DNA from 3 places in the Providencia manganoxydans genome. Region 3 is predicted to be linked to each of the others. Evidence: predicted binding sites of a transcription regulator. Region 3 holds the regulator's gene; each other region holds the start of a gene.
The links. Region 3 encodes CRP, which controls carbon source genes, mostly activating them, when cyclic AMP is high. Its sites were predicted from a motif close to ATGTGANNNNNNTCACAT; they were not measured.
Positions count from the first base shown of each region.

Region 1: the regulator CRP is predicted to act here: its motif matches at 2,978-2,995, upstream of gntK (gluconokinase).
Region 2: the regulator CRP is predicted to act here: its motif matches at 3,300-3,317, upstream of cdd (cytidine deaminase).

Region 1 is NZ_CP067099.1:556,348-562,713, reverse strand. It holds gene JI723_RS02430 (SGNH/GDSL hydrolase family protein) at 1-254, shown strand, start outside; gene JI723_RS02425 (hypothetical protein) at 719-931, shown strand; gene gntU (gluconate transporter) at 933-2,291, opposite strand; gene gntK (gluconokinase) at 2,288-2,830, opposite strand; gene gntR (gluconate operon transcriptional repressor GntR) at 3,164-4,159, opposite strand; gene JI723_RS02405 (ABC transporter substrate-binding protein) at 4,495-5,532, shown strand; gene JI723_RS02400 (FecCD family ABC transporter permease) at 5,529-6,366, shown strand, end outside.
Region 2 is NZ_CP067099.1:3,226,548-3,232,913, reverse strand. It holds gene JI723_RS14640 (NAD-dependent malic enzyme) at 1-165, opposite strand, end outside; gene JI723_RS14635 (hypothetical protein) at 675-1,343, shown strand; gene JI723_RS14630 (hypothetical protein) at 1,749-2,219, shown strand; gene cdd (cytidine deaminase) at 2,260-3,147, opposite strand; gene JI723_RS14620 (CidB/LrgB family autolysis modulator) at 3,566-4,261, opposite strand; gene JI723_RS14615 (CidA/LrgA family protein) at 4,255-4,728, opposite strand; gene metG (methionine--tRNA ligase) at 4,883-6,366, opposite strand, start outside.
Region 3 is NZ_CP067099.1:442,147-448,512, forward strand. It holds gene JI723_RS01930 (HlyD family secretion protein) at 1-2,298, opposite strand, end outside; gene crp (cAMP-activated global transcriptional regulator CRP) at 2,496-3,128, opposite strand; gene JI723_RS01940 (OsmC family protein) at 3,550-3,954, shown strand; gene JI723_RS01945 (phosphoribulokinase) at 4,026-4,892, opposite strand; gene JI723_RS01950 (YheU family protein) at 4,952-5,170, opposite strand; gene JI723_RS01955 (hydrolase) at 5,167-6,150, opposite strand; gene JI723_RS01960 (LysE family translocator) at 6,246-6,366, shown strand, end outside.

The DNA.
Region 1 (6,366 bases), 110 kb from region 3:
AATTTAGTCATGCAGCCAGTTGCGAAGCGAAAATGCCAGTGCATTTAATGAATGTGATAAAAATCCAAAAAGCGATTGCTGCGCAAGAAAACACGCTGTTTTGGGATTGGCAAGCTTTTATGGGCGGCCCTTGCTCTATCCGTTCATGGGCAGCTCAAGATCTCGCTCGACCTGATAACGTTCATTTATCCGCTGAAGGCTATAAAAAGAGTGCCCAAGCGCTCTACCGCCAACTAAGCCAAGTGTTGAATTAATCTTGAAAAAAGGTTGTGAACTCGTTTTCACAGCCCTTTTAAAATATCATTTTAAATACAATTACTTCACAGTGAACCTTTAACAGTCCTAATGGTCAGGTTTGCACGCAAAATCAGTATTGTTTATAACAAAAGAGCGCGGTAGTCTTAACCATACTCTAAATAATTCGAGGTGCAGCTAGGCGACAAGTGAGCGAAGCGCTAGGAGCATAGAAAACTATGTGACTAGTGTGAGTGAGCGTAGTCAACAACGCTGCAACTTGAAGTATGACGAGTATAAACTCTTTAGCGTTGGACGTTTTATGTCTTGTCGGGTGATTAGCCAGATACTAATTTATTGAGCACATTTAGGGTTGCGGTGTTGCCGCCCCCTGAATTGCTTTCAGGTGGCGTCAACACCGCTTCCTCTAGTAAAGAGTGACTCCGAAAGCTTCAATGCTTTCGGAGCTGTTATAGGTAATATTATGCAGATAATTAATCAATTAGCTAAAAGCCTAAATCTCAGTGAGTTAGATGTAGAGCTTTATCTGCAAAATGCACCTAGCAAATACAAAGTTTATAAAATTCGTAAGCGTACAACAGGCTTTCGCCTCATTGCTCAGCCAACAAAAAAGAAAAAACCAAAACTCACTTCAATTCCGCAAGTTTTGGCTTATTCACGTAATTTAGGCGTTTAACTTACAAGAACGCAAAGAACACCATTCCGACAATGGCACCCGTCGTTCCTAAGATAGTTTCCATCACTGTCCATGTTTTTAAGGTTTGTGCTTCTGTTGCACCCGTAAATTTACCGAATAGCCAGAAACCTGAGTCGTTCACATGACTTAAAATCAAAGAACCACCGGAAATACAAGTCGCCAATGCGGCTAGCTGTGCGCCTGAGTATCCTAATTCACCAATGACTGGTAGTACTAAACCCACGGTTGTTAAACATGCAACGGTTGCAGAACCTTGGATAACACGTACTGCACCAGCTAGTACAAAACACGCCACTGCGATAGGCAGACCCGCGCCAATCAATGAATCGCCAAGTGCTGGGCCAACTCCTGAATCCACTAAGATCTGTTTGAACACCCCACCAGCCCCAGTCACTAATAAAATAATACCAGCAGGTTGGATAGCTGCGGAGCACACTTCCATTACTTTTTCTTTATTCATGCCATAGCGAAAACCTAGGCCATAAATTGCCAGCAGACAAGCCAATAACAGTGCAGTGAATGGATGGCCGATAAATTCGAGCCAATGCTCAAGGTTCGAGTTCGGTTCAACAAAATGTGTACCTATTGTTTTTAGACCAACTAAAACCAGAGGGAATAAAACAAGGCTCAAGCTAAAACCAAAACTAGGCATTTTGCCATGATCCATTTTTGGTGCTTGATAATCCGCAGGGATATCAATTGTCACGTGCTTACTGATAAAACTACCAAATAGTGGACCTGCTAATAACATACCAGGAATAGCGGCACACAGACCGATCAGGATCATCCAGCCATAGTCAGCCCCCATCTGTGAAGCGACTAGCATTGGTGTTGGCCCCGGTAATAAAAACGCTGCCGCAGCTGCAACCCCTGCGAATAAAGGTATAGCCATGCGTACAACGTTATGACCGGTACGATTTGCGACAGCGAATACCACGCCGATTAGTAGCACGATGGCGACATCAAAGAACAGTGGTAAAGCACAAATTAAACCTGCGATACCCACTGCGTAATGAGCTCGCTTTTCACCAAATAGATTCAATAACTTAGTCGCGACTTGATCAAGTGCTCCAGTTTCATGAAGGATCTTACCGAACATCGCGCCAAGTGCGACAACAATTGCCAAGAACCCTAGAGTGCCGGCCATCCCTTTTTGCATGGTGGCGGTGATCTCTTGTACTGGCATACCTGAAAAGAGCCCTGCACCGATAGAAACGATCATCAGAGCCACAAATGCATGCAAACGTGCATACATGACGAGGAACAGCAGTAGTACAACGGAGCCGACTGCCGTCAGCACCAATGTTAAAGTACTTAATGTTTCAACAGGGGTGTTCATGGATTGCCTCCAGATACAATTTGATGAATAGCCGTACGCGTATTTTTTATAACCTCATCAAGTGATGGGCGAATATCGACAATATGAACATCCTGTTCTTCTAATGTAGGCTCTTGCAATGCCTGAAATTGGGATACCAACATTTCAGGTTTAAAGAAATGACCTTTACGTGCTTTGAGGCGGTTTTCAATGAGTTCAGCATCTCCTTTCAGATAGATAAAATAGAGGTTCTTATTTCCTTCTCTCAATCTATCGCGATAGCTTTTTTTCAATGCGGAACAAACAACTAATGAAATTGCATTAGTGCGTTGCATGGCAAAAATAGCGTCATTTAGTGCGGCAAGCCAAGGTTGGCGATCTTCATCATTCAAAGCATGACCTGAAGCCATTTTTTGAATATTTGCGCGAGGATGTAAAAAATCACCGTCTAAAAAAGCCGCATTCGTTTGTTGCGCGACACCGTTTGCAACAGCTGATTTACCGCTACCCGATACCCCCATAAGGACAAACGTATAATTTTGTGTTTGGGTATCACTCATTGGAAACTCCTCAGGTGTTAAATAGAAACTAGTGCTAATTTAGTTTACTGATAGTAGGCATTCGATTGTTACCGGTAACAGTTACCAGTAACATTATCAGCAGTGCTGCTATTTTTATCAATTATCTTTGTGGGGAAATAAATAGATTTGTGATGGCTATCGCACTAATTCAGTGCATCACTGATACTCGTCATACTTCCAGTTACAGCGCTTCACATTGAAGGAATGGTGACTACACTCACTTGCATCAGTCACATACATATTTATGCATGCGCCTGACGACTTATTTGCTTGTTCCCTAGCTGCACCTCGAATTATTTAGTGTTTTTTATTTCAAATGCTTTCACCAGGTAGTAACTCAAAACCAACATCAAATAGCGTTTGTGGTAGTTTTTTACCATTAATACGTCCAAGAAGAACTTCGGCAGCTTTACGCCCCATGCTATCTCTTGGTGTTAAGATACTGGCTAGTTTTGGTGTCATGACTTGCCCAACATCATGTCCGTGGAAACCCGCAATGGCTAAATCGTCGGGGATCTTAATACCAAGACGCTGGCACTCAAAGATTGCCCCTATCGCTAGGTCATCATTCGTACAAAATAGCCCATCTGTTTCAGGGTATTTTTGTTTACACTCATGCAGTAATTGGGCGCCTAATGAATATGAGGAGCTGACTTGCGTCATCACATTGCGTGGCTCAAGCCCCGCATCTCGCATCGCCTGCTCGTAGCCTTGTAGGCGAATAATTGTTCTTTCGTCATGCCGAGCACCTAGGTACACCACATGTTGGCAACCGCGATCTAACATCGCTGCCGTCATTTGCCGTGAAGCTTCAAAATTATCAATACCGACCGCAGTATCTAAACAAGGCGATACACTATCCATAATTTCAACGACAGGGATCCCCGCCGTTTTTAACATACGTAAAGTACGCTCGGTATGAGTTCGTTCAGCTAAGATCACGCCATCGATATTATAAGAAAGCAAAAAAGTGAGTCGCTCTTCCTCTTTTTCGGGCAAGTAACCATAGTGAGCCAACATAGTTTGATAACCATGACGGTCCGCTATCGCTTCAATGCCTCGGATCACTTCAGCAAATACTTGGTTAGTTAATGAAGGTAATAAAACCCCAATTGCATGGCTGGTTGCGTTCGATAACAAATCAGGCGCTTTATTTGGAATATATCCTAGCTCCTCAACAGCTTGTGCAATTTTGCCACGTAGCACTTCAGAAACCTGCTCAGGGTTTCTTAAAAAACGACTAACGGTCATTTTAGTGACACCGATGCGATCGGCAATATCCTGTAATGAGGGTCTTTTTTTCTTCATATGTCCAATATAATAAGTGTTACCTAAGTTCGAATGACGATAACTCATCCTGCTTCAAACTGCGGCTAAAATGATGGCATCGTGACTATACTACTACTCATCGCATAGTTTTCTATGCTCCCAGTGACTCATTCACTCATTACCTAGCCGCACCTTGGATTATTTAGAGTGTATGTTCAGCGATCTTTTTATAGATAGCAATGTTTGTTACTGATTTACATCACAGAATAGTCGAGTTTTCCCATAATTGTCTTTTTTGTAGTTGACTCTACAGCATGACTCCGCTAATTTTCGCGCTATATACAAATAAATATAACGAGTCATTATTTAGCGCTATGGGAATCAATCGCCGACACTTTATCAAATCCTGTGCCGCATTAGCTGCATTTTATTATTTCCCTGCTTGTGGGCGAACTCCTAGTACGGTCGAACAAGCCTTGTTTGGTCAATTGCCAAAACCGAGCCAAATTCAACGTGTCATTAGCTCAGGCGCACCATCTGATCTCCTTCTATTCGCTTTAGCACCAGAAAAAATGGTAGGGTTCTCCTCTATTAATTTACAAAAAAATCATAGCGATTTATTTGCTAAACCATGGAGAGAATTACCGATATATGGACGTTTAGCGGGACGTGGTAGTACGCTTTCTCTGGAAAAACTACTCGACTATAACCCTCAACTGATCCTTGATACAGGCAATATTGATGATACATATCGTTCCCAAGCTGAAAAAGTAGCGCAACAAACGGGAATTGCCTATCTGCTGATTGCGGGGGGACTAGAAGACTCCCCTCAGCAGCTACGCCAATTAGGCCAACTCTTGAATGTCCAACAATCAGCGCAACAACTTAGTGACCTTGCCGAACAATACCTCAAAAGTGCCAAACAGTTTGCGCAAAAAAATCAGACCAATACATTAAGTTTTTATTTAGCGAGAGGGGCTAAAGGGCTCCAAACGGGCACTAAAGGTTCAATTCACACCGAAGCGATAGAAATTTTAGGTTTACGCAATGTGGCCGATATGCCTAACTTTAAAGGATTGACCGAAGTTTCTATGGAGCAACTGTACGAATGGAACCCTGATATTATCATTACCCAATATGAAGAAGCTGTTCAATTTATCCACAGCTCACCATTATGGAAAGGGCTCAATGCTATTTCATCTAACCGTTTGTTCACCTTTAGTGGCATGCCATTTGGTTGGTTAGATGGACCTCCAAGTGTGAATCGTTTATTAGGTATGCGCCGTCTACAAAGCCATTTTGATCAACAGCTAGCGCTAAGCATACATGATGATATTAAACAATTTTTCGCACTGTTTTATCACTCGTCACTCACAGATGAGCAAATTGATAAATTAATGAGATCATCATGAGTCGTCTTGCCAAACAGTCTCTTTTAGCGGCCATTTTTATTATTTGTTTTATCGCTGCATTGATAAATGGTAAGTACTCACTTACTCTAAATCAACTATTGAGTTTGCTCTTCTCAGAATTAGGTTTTCAAATCGCGATTGAAGATCCACGTCATCACACTGTGTTTTGGCAAATTCGTTTTCCTCGAACATTAGCAGCAATTATGATTGGGGGCGGCCTAGCGATTGCTGGCGCTGCCTATCAAGGCATGTTCCGTAACCCATTAGTGTCTCCAGATATCTTAGGGGTTTCAGCTGGTGCTGGGGTTGGTGCTGTGATTGGAATATTCCTTGGACAATCAATGATTTATATCCAATTAGCCGCTTTTATTGGTGGGTTATTGACTGTCACACTCGTTTGTCTAATTGCTCGAATGGCACGCCAGCACGACCCCATTTTGTCCCTCGTTTTAGTTGGGGTGGCTATTAGCGCCTTATGTGGCTCTGCGATATCTTTAATGAAAATTTTAGCCGATCCTTATACCCAACTACCTTCTATTACCTTTTGGCTGCTTGGTGGTCTTTCATCTATTACTCAAAGCGATCTATTATCCGCATTACCTATTATGTTAATAGGCATTATTCCGTTGCTATTGTTACGCTGGCGTATGAATTTACTGAGTTTATCTGATGAAGAAGCTAAAAGTCTCGGGATCAATGTCAGCTTAATTCGTGGTATTTTTATTGTTTCAGCAACCTTAATTACCGCTAGTGCCGTTTCTATTGCAGGTATTATTGGCTGGATAGGACTCATAGTCCCACACATAACCCGAATGATAGTAGGCGCTAACTTTC
Region 2 (6,366 bases), 1.6 Mb from region 3:
TTCTTCGATAGTTTCAACTTGCTCAGGCAGTAAACCATACAGGTTAAAACTCGCACGTTCTTCTTCGCTAAAGGCACTGCCTTTATTCAATAAAGGAAATTCTAGCAGGATAGGGCCCGCATAAGGTATGTACAGAGGGCGTTTTGTTTCGTATTCATGTTCCATGAAATATCACTCTTTGGACGATTAAAAAACAACAGTCGGGATAGATCCTAAGGCAAACAAAAAATATGTACAGTGATTATTGATACAAAGAGTTAAAATAAATGTTAAATAATATTATTTGTATAATAAACAGCATAATAGCTAATTTAAATCAACAGAGAAACTGTACTACCTAAGAGATTGTTATCGTAAGTAAGACTATCTTCAGTATGCTGAGTCTAAGGGCGATGTGGTGGATACTTGCCATAATCCCGATTATCAGATTGATATAATTTAAAAAATAACCTAACGAATTTATTATTTAATTCCATACCTTATTATATATTGACCAGTGTTTTTATTTTTAATATTTTTATAGTATTGTTTTTTATATGTTGATAGTTTCTGATTTAATGTGTTTAATATTCCAATCGCAATTCGAAACTATTTGAAAGTTGATGAAGACAACTTTTCTTTGCTTTATCATTAATACGAATATTCTATCCTAATAATGCCTATGAGGGGGGAGAATGAGCTTTTTTCTTTATGATAAAAAAGTTATGAGGTTAATACTTATTTTTATAATAAATATATTGTTCAGTTTTATTTGTTTGGCAAAATCACGGGGTGAATTTAAAAAAACAATAAGTATTGTTGATGATTATCTCTATACACAAGAGCTAAAAAAAGAAAAGGAGGCACAATTAAATTATATGTCACCTTTTAGTATTATAATGATTGATTATTTTAAACAAGTAATGAAGGAACATAGTTTACCGGTTAGTGATAATTTAATTAATTCTATTATTTGTGCACATAAATTTGAATATATAGATTTGACTAATAAAAAAATAGATGATGATAAAGGCCTTGAGTATCATATTGATGATATCAACTATAAAAAAGCCAATGTAATATATAATAAAATAATAAATGATTATAATTTGCCTAACGATGTATGGATCTTAACTGTTCCTTTTGATTTATTAAATGATCACCAAAAAGAAGCTTATTGGAAAATCATGTTAAGTGCAAAAACAGAAAGTAAAAAATACATATTTATCGCGAATATTATTCGTATGGTTGAAGAAAAAGTAAAGTATGCATCTAAAGAAGAAAAATCCAGAATATGTAAATGGTTAAAAAGGATAAAAAGAACAACGGTATACTCAGAACATATCCTTCCTAAGAAATATTAAAATAGCAATATACTCGTCATACTTCAAGTTGCAGTGTTGTTGACTACGCTCACTCGCACTAGTCACCTACTTATGTAGGCTCCTAGCGACTCATTCACTTGTCGCCTAACTGCAGCTCGAATTATTTAGAGTATATTCTCCTTGCCTATCTTCACTTGTCGCACTTTTCGTTAGGGGATAGTGACTGCGCTACGTTTACTGAATTATAGCGTTTGTATATGCTCTCCATTTATCTTTGTTTATCGCTGACCTGCAATTCGAATTATTTAAAGTATAGGTTATGACATAGTTAGTATTTTTATCATATATTGCTACAAGATTTTATTTTATGTCATTCTATAAAAGATGTATGTTCATTTTCGATAAATAATCATTGTATGGTTATTTTCAATAAAAGGAATTTTAATGAGACGACTTACTGGAATAGCCGATTTTTTTCATTTTAAAAAACTATCATTATCCGCTGTTTTATTTCTTATATCGTTATCAGTATCTGCGAATACAATTAATAGCAATAACAATAATTACCTCAATAATCAAAATACATCAAAATATCATTTAATTAATCACCGTGAATTAGATAACCAACAGCTAACAGGATACACGGGACGTTATCCTATATTAGCCAAAAGTATGTTGGCAGAAGACAGTATCTTTTCAATGGTTGCAATGCAGTACTTTCGTGCGGTTCTTTTTGAGCATCAGATAATATTCACAGCAAAGCAACTTAAACAGATGCAGATGGACATGGCAGAAGGTTATCTTGAATTCCTTGAAGGAAAATTTAAACAAGGAAATAGTACTATTGATGGTGATATTAATTTTAAAGAAATTAGTCAGTTACATAAAAAGGTATATGCAAAATACATTAAATAATTGCCACCAAATAAATGGCGGCAATTAAATGTTTAACAAATTAATCTAAATAATTCACTTCTTTTTGCTGGCAGCCGAGTGCTTGCAAAGTGTTCTCCGTAATACACCATTGCTTAACAATTGCATCTTGCTTTTCAACTAATACCGCTTGCTCGATAGAATGCATATCTTTGCCCGCTAAATTAATCATAATTAATGCGGCTTGGAGTGGTGGCAAGCTTGGATTAAAGGCGGCGTTTTCAGCGTAGCGACCAGTAAATAATGAACCATCTTTTAACTGTAGTGCAATACCTGAATGCGATTGGCTATAAGGTGCATGTGACTGGTTTGCTGCCTCAATAGCCGCACATAACAAGCGATTACGGCTCGGTGTGCTGTAACCATGATCGACAGTATCCATTAGCAGAGTTGTGATCTCTAAATCGGATGGGCCAAATGAATCAGGTAAGTAATCATGTAATGTTGCTGGCTGACGCTCAGGGAGGTGTACTTCAATTTTACCACCACCACGTAATTCATTCATAAACTGTCGGCAGTGACCGCATGGCGTATAGTTGACCGTGATCGAAGCCAACTGTTTTTCACCTTTTAACCATGCATGGGTCACGGCACATTGCTCTGCGTGGATAGTTTGCGCGATAGCGACGCCACTGAATTCCATATTAGCGCCGAAGTAGATGTTACCACTTACACCACGGGCAATAGCCCCGACATTAAAGTGCGAAATTGGGGTAACAGCATAGGCCGCCGCGAAAGGTAATAATAAAAATGCCAGCTCGCTGTCACTATAACCGCAATCAGCCTTAATCTGATTAACTTGTTCGGCACTCAGCATCGCTTGAAAATCAGGTGTATCAATAATGGGTCTGAGCGCAACTTGTAACTTTTCTGGGAGTTGAGACCAAGCGGACTTAAATCTTGAATGCATGAGTAGTTCTCCTAGTGACTTACTTACATTTTTTATACTCAATTGCAGCGTTTTGCATTGGGGGATACTTTCTACGCTCTTCGTGAGTTATGGGGTTCCCGTTCAGCTGCATCTCAAGTGTTTAGAGTATATGTAATAAATTATCACTTAATATGTGATTAATATCTCTTTTTCTATGAAATTAATGAAACAAATTGTGTAATTGAGAGATGTATCTCAAGTTTTTGGCGGTAAGCCTCTGACTGACTGCTGACAAACGTATTTTGTTTGGCGGTAGTCGTTGAGGTTATTTGACCTAAATTAGGAAAATCAAATTATTGATTTTCGGCTGATAACACGAAGCGGAAAAAAACTGATTTCATTCCACTTCGTCAATAAGTTGAGAGAGGCGATAAGCCTCTCTCATATTGTATTGAGTTTAGCCGAAAAGATGGAGTATGACTGGGAAGATAAACGGAGCGAGTAAAGAGGTAATGATCCCACAAGTCATTAATGCTAATGAGCTATAAGCGCCTTCAATATAGTTGATTTCTGCACAACGGGCAGTACCTAATGCGTGAGACGCAGTCCCCATTGCTAACCCTCTTGAAGCATGTGTACGAATACGTAGGGCATCAAATAAGGAATGGCCAAACATCGCTCCCAACATACCCACAAAAATCACGCAAGCAGCACTAATTGCGGGAACTCCGCCGATTGAATCAGCGACAGCCATGGCGATTGGGGTCGTAACGGATTTTGGTAAGATAGAGGCGGCAATGTCGGGTGTTGCACCTAACCATAAGGCAATCGATGTACCAGTAAACATAGCCACTAAGCTGCCGGCTAAGCAGATACTAAACAGTGATTTCCATTGGGCACGAATTTGATGCATTTGCTCATAAAGAGGAAAGGCGAGTGCGACAACCGCCGGTTGTAGCAGGTCATTAAGGATTTTACTGCCTGCAAAGTAGTGTTCATAAGGGGTATTGGTAAAAATGAGTAACGGAACAATAATCGCGATCGCCACTAATAATGGGTTTAATAGTGGTAGTTTTAATTTAATCGACAAAATCCGTGCCAGATAAAAAACGGCAATAGTTAACGGTAGTGACCACCAAATATGTTCTAACATTTTCCATCCCCCTTATCTTGCTGATTATCCGGTGATATATGAGTTGGCTCTTCAGGGGGAAGAGGAACCTCGTCTGGTTTTACACCAACAATTTGACGTTCTTTATGGATATAGTTAGAGCTGAAAGCAACCACAACCATCACTACTAACGTACTAATAAAGCAGGCAACAAGGATTGGAACCAGTTGTTCGCTTAATTGGCTATAATAATTCATGATGCCGATACCAATAGGTACAAACAATAACGTCATATTCTTTAGCAATATTGAACAACCAGGTTGCGCCCAGTGCGCAGGCACAATTTGAAGAGCGAGTAGCACAAACAGTATTAGCATACCGATGATACTACCGGGAACAGAAAATGGCAGAAGTGTTGATAACAGGTTCCCAATGATCAGGCAGAGATAAAGAATCGCAAAAGCGCGTAAATACTGCCATCCGGTTATCAGCACATGTTTTAATGACATGAGACTCGTCCTATTACGCTAAGTGCATTCATCATACAATTAACTTTATTATTGTGCTAGAGATCACAGTTAAAAGATGAAAAAAAAGCAGAGGATCAAGGATCCTCTGCTTCTCATTTAATTATTCGCTCTTTCCTAGGTAGGATCCGCTATTTTATTTTACTTGCATACCTGGTTGAGCACCGCTGTCAGGACTCAGTAGGAAAATATCTTTTCCGCCGGGGCCAGCAGCCATTACCATACCTTCTGACAGCCCAAAACGCATTTTACGCGGAGCTAAGTTTGCGACCATGATAGTCAAACGGCCTTCAAGTGCTTTTGGATCAGGGTAAGCACTACGAATACCAGAGAAAACTTGGCGAGTTTCACCACCAATATCCAGTTGCAGTTTTAGTAACTTATCAGAGCCTTCAACAAAATCAGCTTGTTTGATCAACGCGATACGCAGATCAACCTTAGCAAAATCATCAAAGCTGATGGTTTCTTGAAGAGGATCATCTGCAAGTGGGCCAGTCAGAACTTTAGCGGGTTTGATGCTTTCTTTAGACGCTTCAACCATTGCTTCAACTTTTGCCATTTCAATACGTGAGAACAGCGCTTTAAATGGCGCGACTTCATGATGAGTTAATGGCGTAGCGATTGAGTCCCATGTTAGTTCGACATTCAAAAATGCTTCGGTACGTTTTGCAAGGCCTGGCAAAATAGGTTTCAAGTAAGTCATTAACACACGGAACAAATTGATACCCATTGAGCAGATATCTTGCAGTTCTTGGTCTTTGCCTTCTTGTTTTGCAACAACCCATGGCGCCTTTTCGTCCACATAACGGTTAGCAATATCGGCGAGTGCCATAATTTCACGCACAGCTTTACCGTATTCACGGCTAGTATAGGCTTCACCAATTGACTGTGCTGCATCAATAAATTGCTGATACAGCTCAGGATCAGCTAATGTTGCTGATAATTTACCGCCAAAACGTTTAGCGATAAAACCGGCGTTACGGGATGCTAAGTTAACCACTTTATTGACGATGTCACTGTTTACGCGTTGCACAAAGTCTTCTAAGTTCAGGTCGATATCATCGATACGAGATGAAAGCTTAGCGGCATAATAATAACGCAAGCAATCTGCATCAAGGTGATCTAAATAGGCGCGAGCAGTAATAAAAGTCCCGCGTGATTTAGACATTTTTGCACCATTAACGGTGACATAACCATGAACAAATAGATTGGTTGGTTTGCGGTATTCACTGCCTTCAAGCATTGCTGGCCAGAACAAGCTATGGAAATAAACGATGTCTTTACCGATAAAATGATACAGATCGGTTTTTGAATCTTTATTCCAAAACTCATCAAAATTGAGGTCGCCACGCTTATCACAGAGGTTTTTAAATGACCCCATGTAACCAATTGGTGCGTCTAGCCAAACATAGAAGTATTTACCCGGTGCATCAGGGATCTCGAAACCGAAATACGGCGCATCGCGGGTAATATCCCATTGTTGTAAACCTGATTCGAACCACTCTTGCATCTTATTGGCGACTTGTTCTTGTAGCGCACCTGAGCGAGTCCAAGCTTGTAGCATGTCGCTAAATGCAGGTAGGTCAAAGAAAAAGTGTTCTGTTTCACGCATTACTGGCG
Region 3 (6,366 bases):
TTTATTCATTGAAATTGGGTTTTGAACTTTACCCAGATTTGATATAACAGAAGTATCCTTATAATCATAATCATTTTCTTCATCAGAAGAAAATGCATCATCACTCTCTATATCTCTTTCAAATTTTTTTTCATAAAAAGACGGATCGATAAAACCAGAATGGTTACCTATTTTATTTGATTCTGTCTGTATTTCAGCGGATTGCTGCGCCTCGGTAACTTTGGAATACTCGGTTTGTGTCTGCTTGGTGAAAGTGGCCAGTACCGCTTGCTTTTGTTCAAAGAGGACTTGAGCCGCTTTTTTCTGGCTTTCGGTCTGTTGCTGGGCCAGTTTAAGGGCTTCTTGGCTCGCTTGCAGCTGGATTTTCATCTGCTCCAGCGCGGCTTGTGCGTTATCAAAAGCTTGTTTGTGGGTTTGTACTTGTTTGGTGAAAGCGTCCAATTCCAATTGTTTTTGGTTAAGGAGCGTTTGAGCCATTTTAAGGTTTTCATTGGTCTGTTGCAGTTGTTTTTCAGTATCTCTTTGGATCTGCTTTTGAGTAGATAGCTCTGCTTCCTTCTGCTCCAAAGCATTATCAAGTGTTTGTTTGTCGGTTTGTGTCTGCTTAGTGAAAGCGTTCAGGGGTGTTTGATTTTGTTTTTCAGTAAAGATATCCCAGCTTATTTCATCAAAGGGATCATCATAATAGCTTTGGATATCTTCCATATCTGAGAATTCTTCATCAATATAAAAACTATTGACTGAATCAAGATCATCATCTTGGCCATCCATATCACTAAATGAGTCATTATCAAGATTTCTCTGTAATACGTTTAAATAGACATTATGATTATCTAATCCACTAATATAATGAGCTAATAATTCTGTTATATCTTGGCCTTCAATAGGGGAATTTAAGAAGTTTTTGGGAGATATTGTGATAATAACCTCAAAATTATCTATATTTATAATATAACGATGTCGAGTTTCCTTATTATGAGCACTGGTGAGATAATCTTCAATATTATTAAATATTGAAGAGAGCAATTTGGCGTCTTTATCTACACCTACCTGCATATTCTCTACTGGGTCTTTGTTGGGAGATTTATTTAAGGCCGAATTTTTCATCTGACTCTTGAAAGTGTTATCCGATAATCGTTTCCGAAGTGCTTCACTTAGCGCCAACGATGGTAGTGTGTTTCTATCGAGTGTACTGGGTCGGCTAGCATTTTTTGGAACAAGCATGAGTGAACTATCTGGTGTTTTCTCTACCACAGATAATTTTCCACTCTGGCTTGCCGTTCTGCTTGGGGAATAGGAAGAGAGGGACGTTTGAATTTCTTCTGCATACGTCAGTGTTCTTCCGTTAGTGATTGCTGGAGTTGATTCGGTTGTTTGAGAGGCGATTTGTTGTTGAGCAGGAGCACCTTTGTTAATTTGTGAAGTCACTTTGGGCTGGGAAGAGGTGTTTTGCTCAATCTTTTGAATTATTTCTTTTACATGACTCAATGTTGGATTGTCATTATAAGATGCTGTAGGTTCAGCTCGTGAGCTATCATCATTTAAAATAAAGTCATTACTCTGTTTTTCACGTTGTTGAGTATTAGCGAGTATGGGTAGAGTCATTTTATTTGCTTTATTTGAAATTAGACTCGGTTTTTTCTCGATGGACTGTTTTGCTCGGTCAGTGTTGTTTTCTTTGTTTGAAGAAAAAGGCGCTATGTGAGTCTTTTGTTCAACCTCCTGAAGAGCGGGAGGAGTGTGCAACATCAAAGGCGCTGATTGAGATAAAGTATCAGATCCTAAGGTCGCTTCTGGCGGAACTCTTCCAACTTGTACGGGGTTAGCTTTTTTTTTCGTGTTAGGCGTTTCGTTTAGAGTACTCTTACTTCCTTGATTTTCATCATGTTTAGTGGGTAAGGTATGCTTAGTTTGTTTTGATAATAAATCATTTGCGTCAACCTCATCTGGGTTATGCTGTATCTCGATCCGTTGTTCTGTTTGGGTTGCGATATTTTTTGTCATAGGAGAAGCAAGTTCTATTTGTGTTACTTTATCTATTTTGCCTGAACAATTATTATCGTTATTAATTAATGTATTGGTTGTCGATGAAGTCGAACTTAATTTTTTAGCATTAGCACTCTTTGTTTTATAGTTTATATTTATCGTTAAATTGATATTGGCAACGTTTTTTATATTATAAACAATGTTATTTACCATTTTCCCTATTTCAACAAAGTTCATTTCATTCAGAGTATCATTAAGTGTTCTTTGATTGATGAAAGATGGTTTATTAATTGTTATCGTGAGCTCGACCATAAATTAAAAATTCCTTAAACAATAAATTAAGTGATTGTTTTTAATATTATGTGACTGATAATTATTTAAATATAAAGAAACGCGGCTAGACGATAACGAGTATCGCAAAATGATTGCAACAGAAAGTGATAGGATATTGATACAATTAGAGGCAAAAAATAACCCTGCATCACAAGGATAGAGGGTTATTTTAAATGTTAGCGAGTTCCGTAGACGACAATCGTTTTGCCGTGCGCAGAGATCAAGTTTTGATCTTCTAGCATCTTCAAGATACGGCCAACAGTTTCACGCGAACAGCCAACAATTTGACCAATTTCTTGGCGTGTAATTTTGATTTGCATACCATCCGGATGGGTCATTGCATCTGGTTGTTTTGCTAAATTAAGTAGTGTTTGAGCAATACGGCCTGTCACATCTAAGAATGCGAGGTTACCCACTTTTTCTGATGTGGTTTGTAGGCGGCTTGCCATTTGCGCAGAAAGACGCATAAGAATGTCAGGATTAACCTGAATAAGTTGACGGAATTTTTTGTAAGAAATTTCAGCGACTTCACAGGCGCTTTTTGCTCTTACCCAGGCAGAACGTTCTTGCCCTTCTTCAAATAACCCTAGTTCACCAATGAAATCTCCCTGATTTAAATAGGAGAGGATCATTTCTTTGCCTTCTTCATCTTTGATTAAAACAGCCACTGAACCTTTAACGATGTAGTAAAGAGTCTCTGCTTTTTCACCCTGATGGATCAGTGTGCTCTTGGATGGATACTTATGAATATGGCAGTGTGACAAAAACCATTCAAGAGTAGGGTCTGTTTGTGGCTTGCCGAGAACCATTAGCGTTATCCTCTGTATGTTAATACAGCCTCCGGTCAACCATAACCAGAAAGCTGGTTTTTAAAGTCACTATCTTAGCATATTAACCATAATGTAAGTTAATACCAGTACTATAATATACTCATCATGCTTCAAGTTGCCGCGTTGTTGATTACGTTTACTTGCACTAGCGACATAGTTTTCTATGCTCTTCGCGATTTGTTCACTTATTGCCTAGCTGCATCTCGAATCATTTAGAGTGTATAATCAATTGAAACCCTGAGTTTTGATCTTGCTCCTATCAGGTGATAGTTTGTTTGTAACATAATAAACCTAGAAAGTCTCGGCTTTATCGCTTCAGCTACTTAAAGTGTCGATTCGATTGAAAGCATTTATGTAACAATGTTATCTTTTATACAAATTTTTTCTAGGGGAATAAATAATGGAAGCGAGAGTTAAGTGGGTTGAAGGACTTTCTTTTTTAGGTGAGTCCGCCTCTGGTCATCAAGTAATGATGGATGGTAATTCAGGTGATAAAGCACCTAGCCCAATGGAAATGGTATTGATGGCAGTAGGTGGATGCAGCTCAGTGGATGTGGTATCTATTTTACAAAAAGGCCGTAATAACGTTAGTGGTTGTGAAGTTAAATTAACCTCACAGCGTCGTGATGAGGCTCCTCGTTATTTCACTCATATTAATTTGCATTTTATTGTAACAGGCACTGATTTAACGGAAAAAGTGGTTGAACGTGCAGTTCAACTTTCGGCTGAGAAATATTGCTCGGTATCTTTGATGTTAGAAAAAGCTGTGAAAGTTACTCATAGTTTTGAAATTAAAACTCAATAATTTTTTATTATATATATTATTTTTTTAATTATGATGCTTATTAATTTAAAATAAGCATCATGTATTAACTATTAATCGTGTTTTTGTTTAATTAACTTCTCAACAATAGGGGTCATGATTAACTCCATTGCTAACCCTAATTTCCCTCCCGGCACAACAATAGTATTCATAGCTGAAATAAATGAACCGCTTAACATGGAAAGTAAATAAGGAAAATCAATTTGTTCGAGCCCTCTAAAACGGATAACAATAAAACTTTCATCTTGTGATGGTATCGCTTTAGCAGAGAAAGGGTTTGAGGTATCTACGGTTGGTACACGTTGGAAATTAATATGAGTTCGTGAGAATTGTGGGGTTATATAATTAATATAATCACCCATTGAGCGAACTACCGAGTCCATCACTGCTTCTCGTGAATGCCCTCGTTCTGTGGTGTCTCGGATCAGCTTCTGGATCCATTCAAGGTTAACGATAGGCACAACCCCAACCAGTAAATCAACATGGCGAGCAACATTGTTTTCAGGTGTGACAACACCGCCATGTAACCCTTCATAGAATAAAATATCACTATTAGGTGGTAGGGGTTCCCATGGCGTAAAGGTACCCGGCTGTAAGCCATAGGGAACAGCTTCATCGTAGGTATGAAGGTATTTACGTGATTTACCACTACCCTGTTGGCTGTATTCTAAAAGCGTCTGCTCTAACAGGGAGAAGTCATTTGCTTCAGGGCCGAAATAGCTGATATGGCGGCCTTGTTCTCTGGCTTTTCTAATTGCCATATCCATTTCAGGGCGAGTATAACGATGAAAACTATCACCTTCTAAAGTTGCAGGTTGGATATTTAATTGATGGAATATTTTACGAAATGCTTGGCTGGTCGAAGTGGTTCCTGCACCACTAGACCCAGTGATTGCAATAATTGGATGTTTTTTGGACATCATGGACTCCCTGTGTTGCGCTTGCGTCCATGCTAAACCGAGCCATGAGCGAAACGGGGTTACGGGCGAAACTGACTGTTAGGCATAAAATTAACAGATTCATGCAACTCTGACCAGACTAGCACAATCTCTCCGGATGCCAATTGGCGTTTCACATCATCAACTTTTTGCTGTAATGACTTTTCGTGTTCCCCATAATCGGTTCCTTCACGTAATACATAGGACTCGATTAGGTTTTCCAATGTATCTGGATCTAAATCTTTCCAAGGGATAATCATGATTTTGTATTGCCTAAATAAGACGCTAACCACTGCGGAATACGTTTTTCTAACCACATTTCTGGTTTTCTCAATGTGCCACTAACGAAACCGACATGCCCCCCATGTTCTGTCATTTGATATTCAATATTGGCAGGTAAATGCGCTAAATCAGGAACAACTTCTGGCGCCATAAAAGGGTCATCTTTAGCGTGAATAATCAGGGTAGGCTTAGTAATGCGTGGTAATCGAGGAAGAGCACTACACTTTTGATAATAGTCTGTAGCATCTTCGAAACCATGGATCCTTGCTGTGATCACATCATCAAACTCACGGATCCGTTTTAGTTGTTTTAATTGCAACAAATTAAGAGGTAATGAACCAGGGTAGCGCACCAGCTTACGGGTAGCATTACGCTTTAAACCATTAAGCAAATAACGTTGATAAAACTGCGAGAACCCTTTTTCCATTCGTATAGAGCATGGCTCTAACATTAATGGAGCTGATACCACGACACCTGCATCGATATCTGCATTTTCACCACTTTCAGCTAAATAGCAGGCAAGCATATTACCACCGAGAGAATAGCCCACCGCGCCAGTTGGCACATCCCCCCAAGTTTGTTTTAACCAATGCAAGAAGTAACGTGCATCACTGGTTTCACCCGAGTGATAGATACGTTTTTGACGATTGGGCTCACCGCTACAACCACGAAAGTGCATGACGACCCCTAACCAACCTTGGTTTTGGGCACTTTCAAGCATGCCATGAGCGTAGGGGCTTTTAAAATTACCTTCTAAGCCATGAAAAATGACTAAACGCGGCTTATGACAAGCCTGCTCAGGAGGTTCGCTCCAAGCAAGGTCAATAAAGTCACCATCAGGTAACTCAAGCCGTTGCCAAATGGGTTTAATTTTCGGGGTCCGCCGAAAAATTCTTGGCAATAACGTTTGAAGATGTGGATTTTTAGCCCAATTAATGGGGCGAAAGTTTTCTGACATAGCCTTATTTAATTTCTTAATACCCTTGTGGGTCACATAACATACTGTTATTTTTTTGTGATGCAAGTGCGCTAATTTTGGGGGATAGATTATAAATGAGTCTGGGGCTAGTTTTTTCTCTTTTTACGTTTCTATTCATTGCAGCAGTTACACCTGGCCCTAATAATATGTTATTGACCTCCAGTACCGCAAATTATGGTTTCCGACGCAGTATCC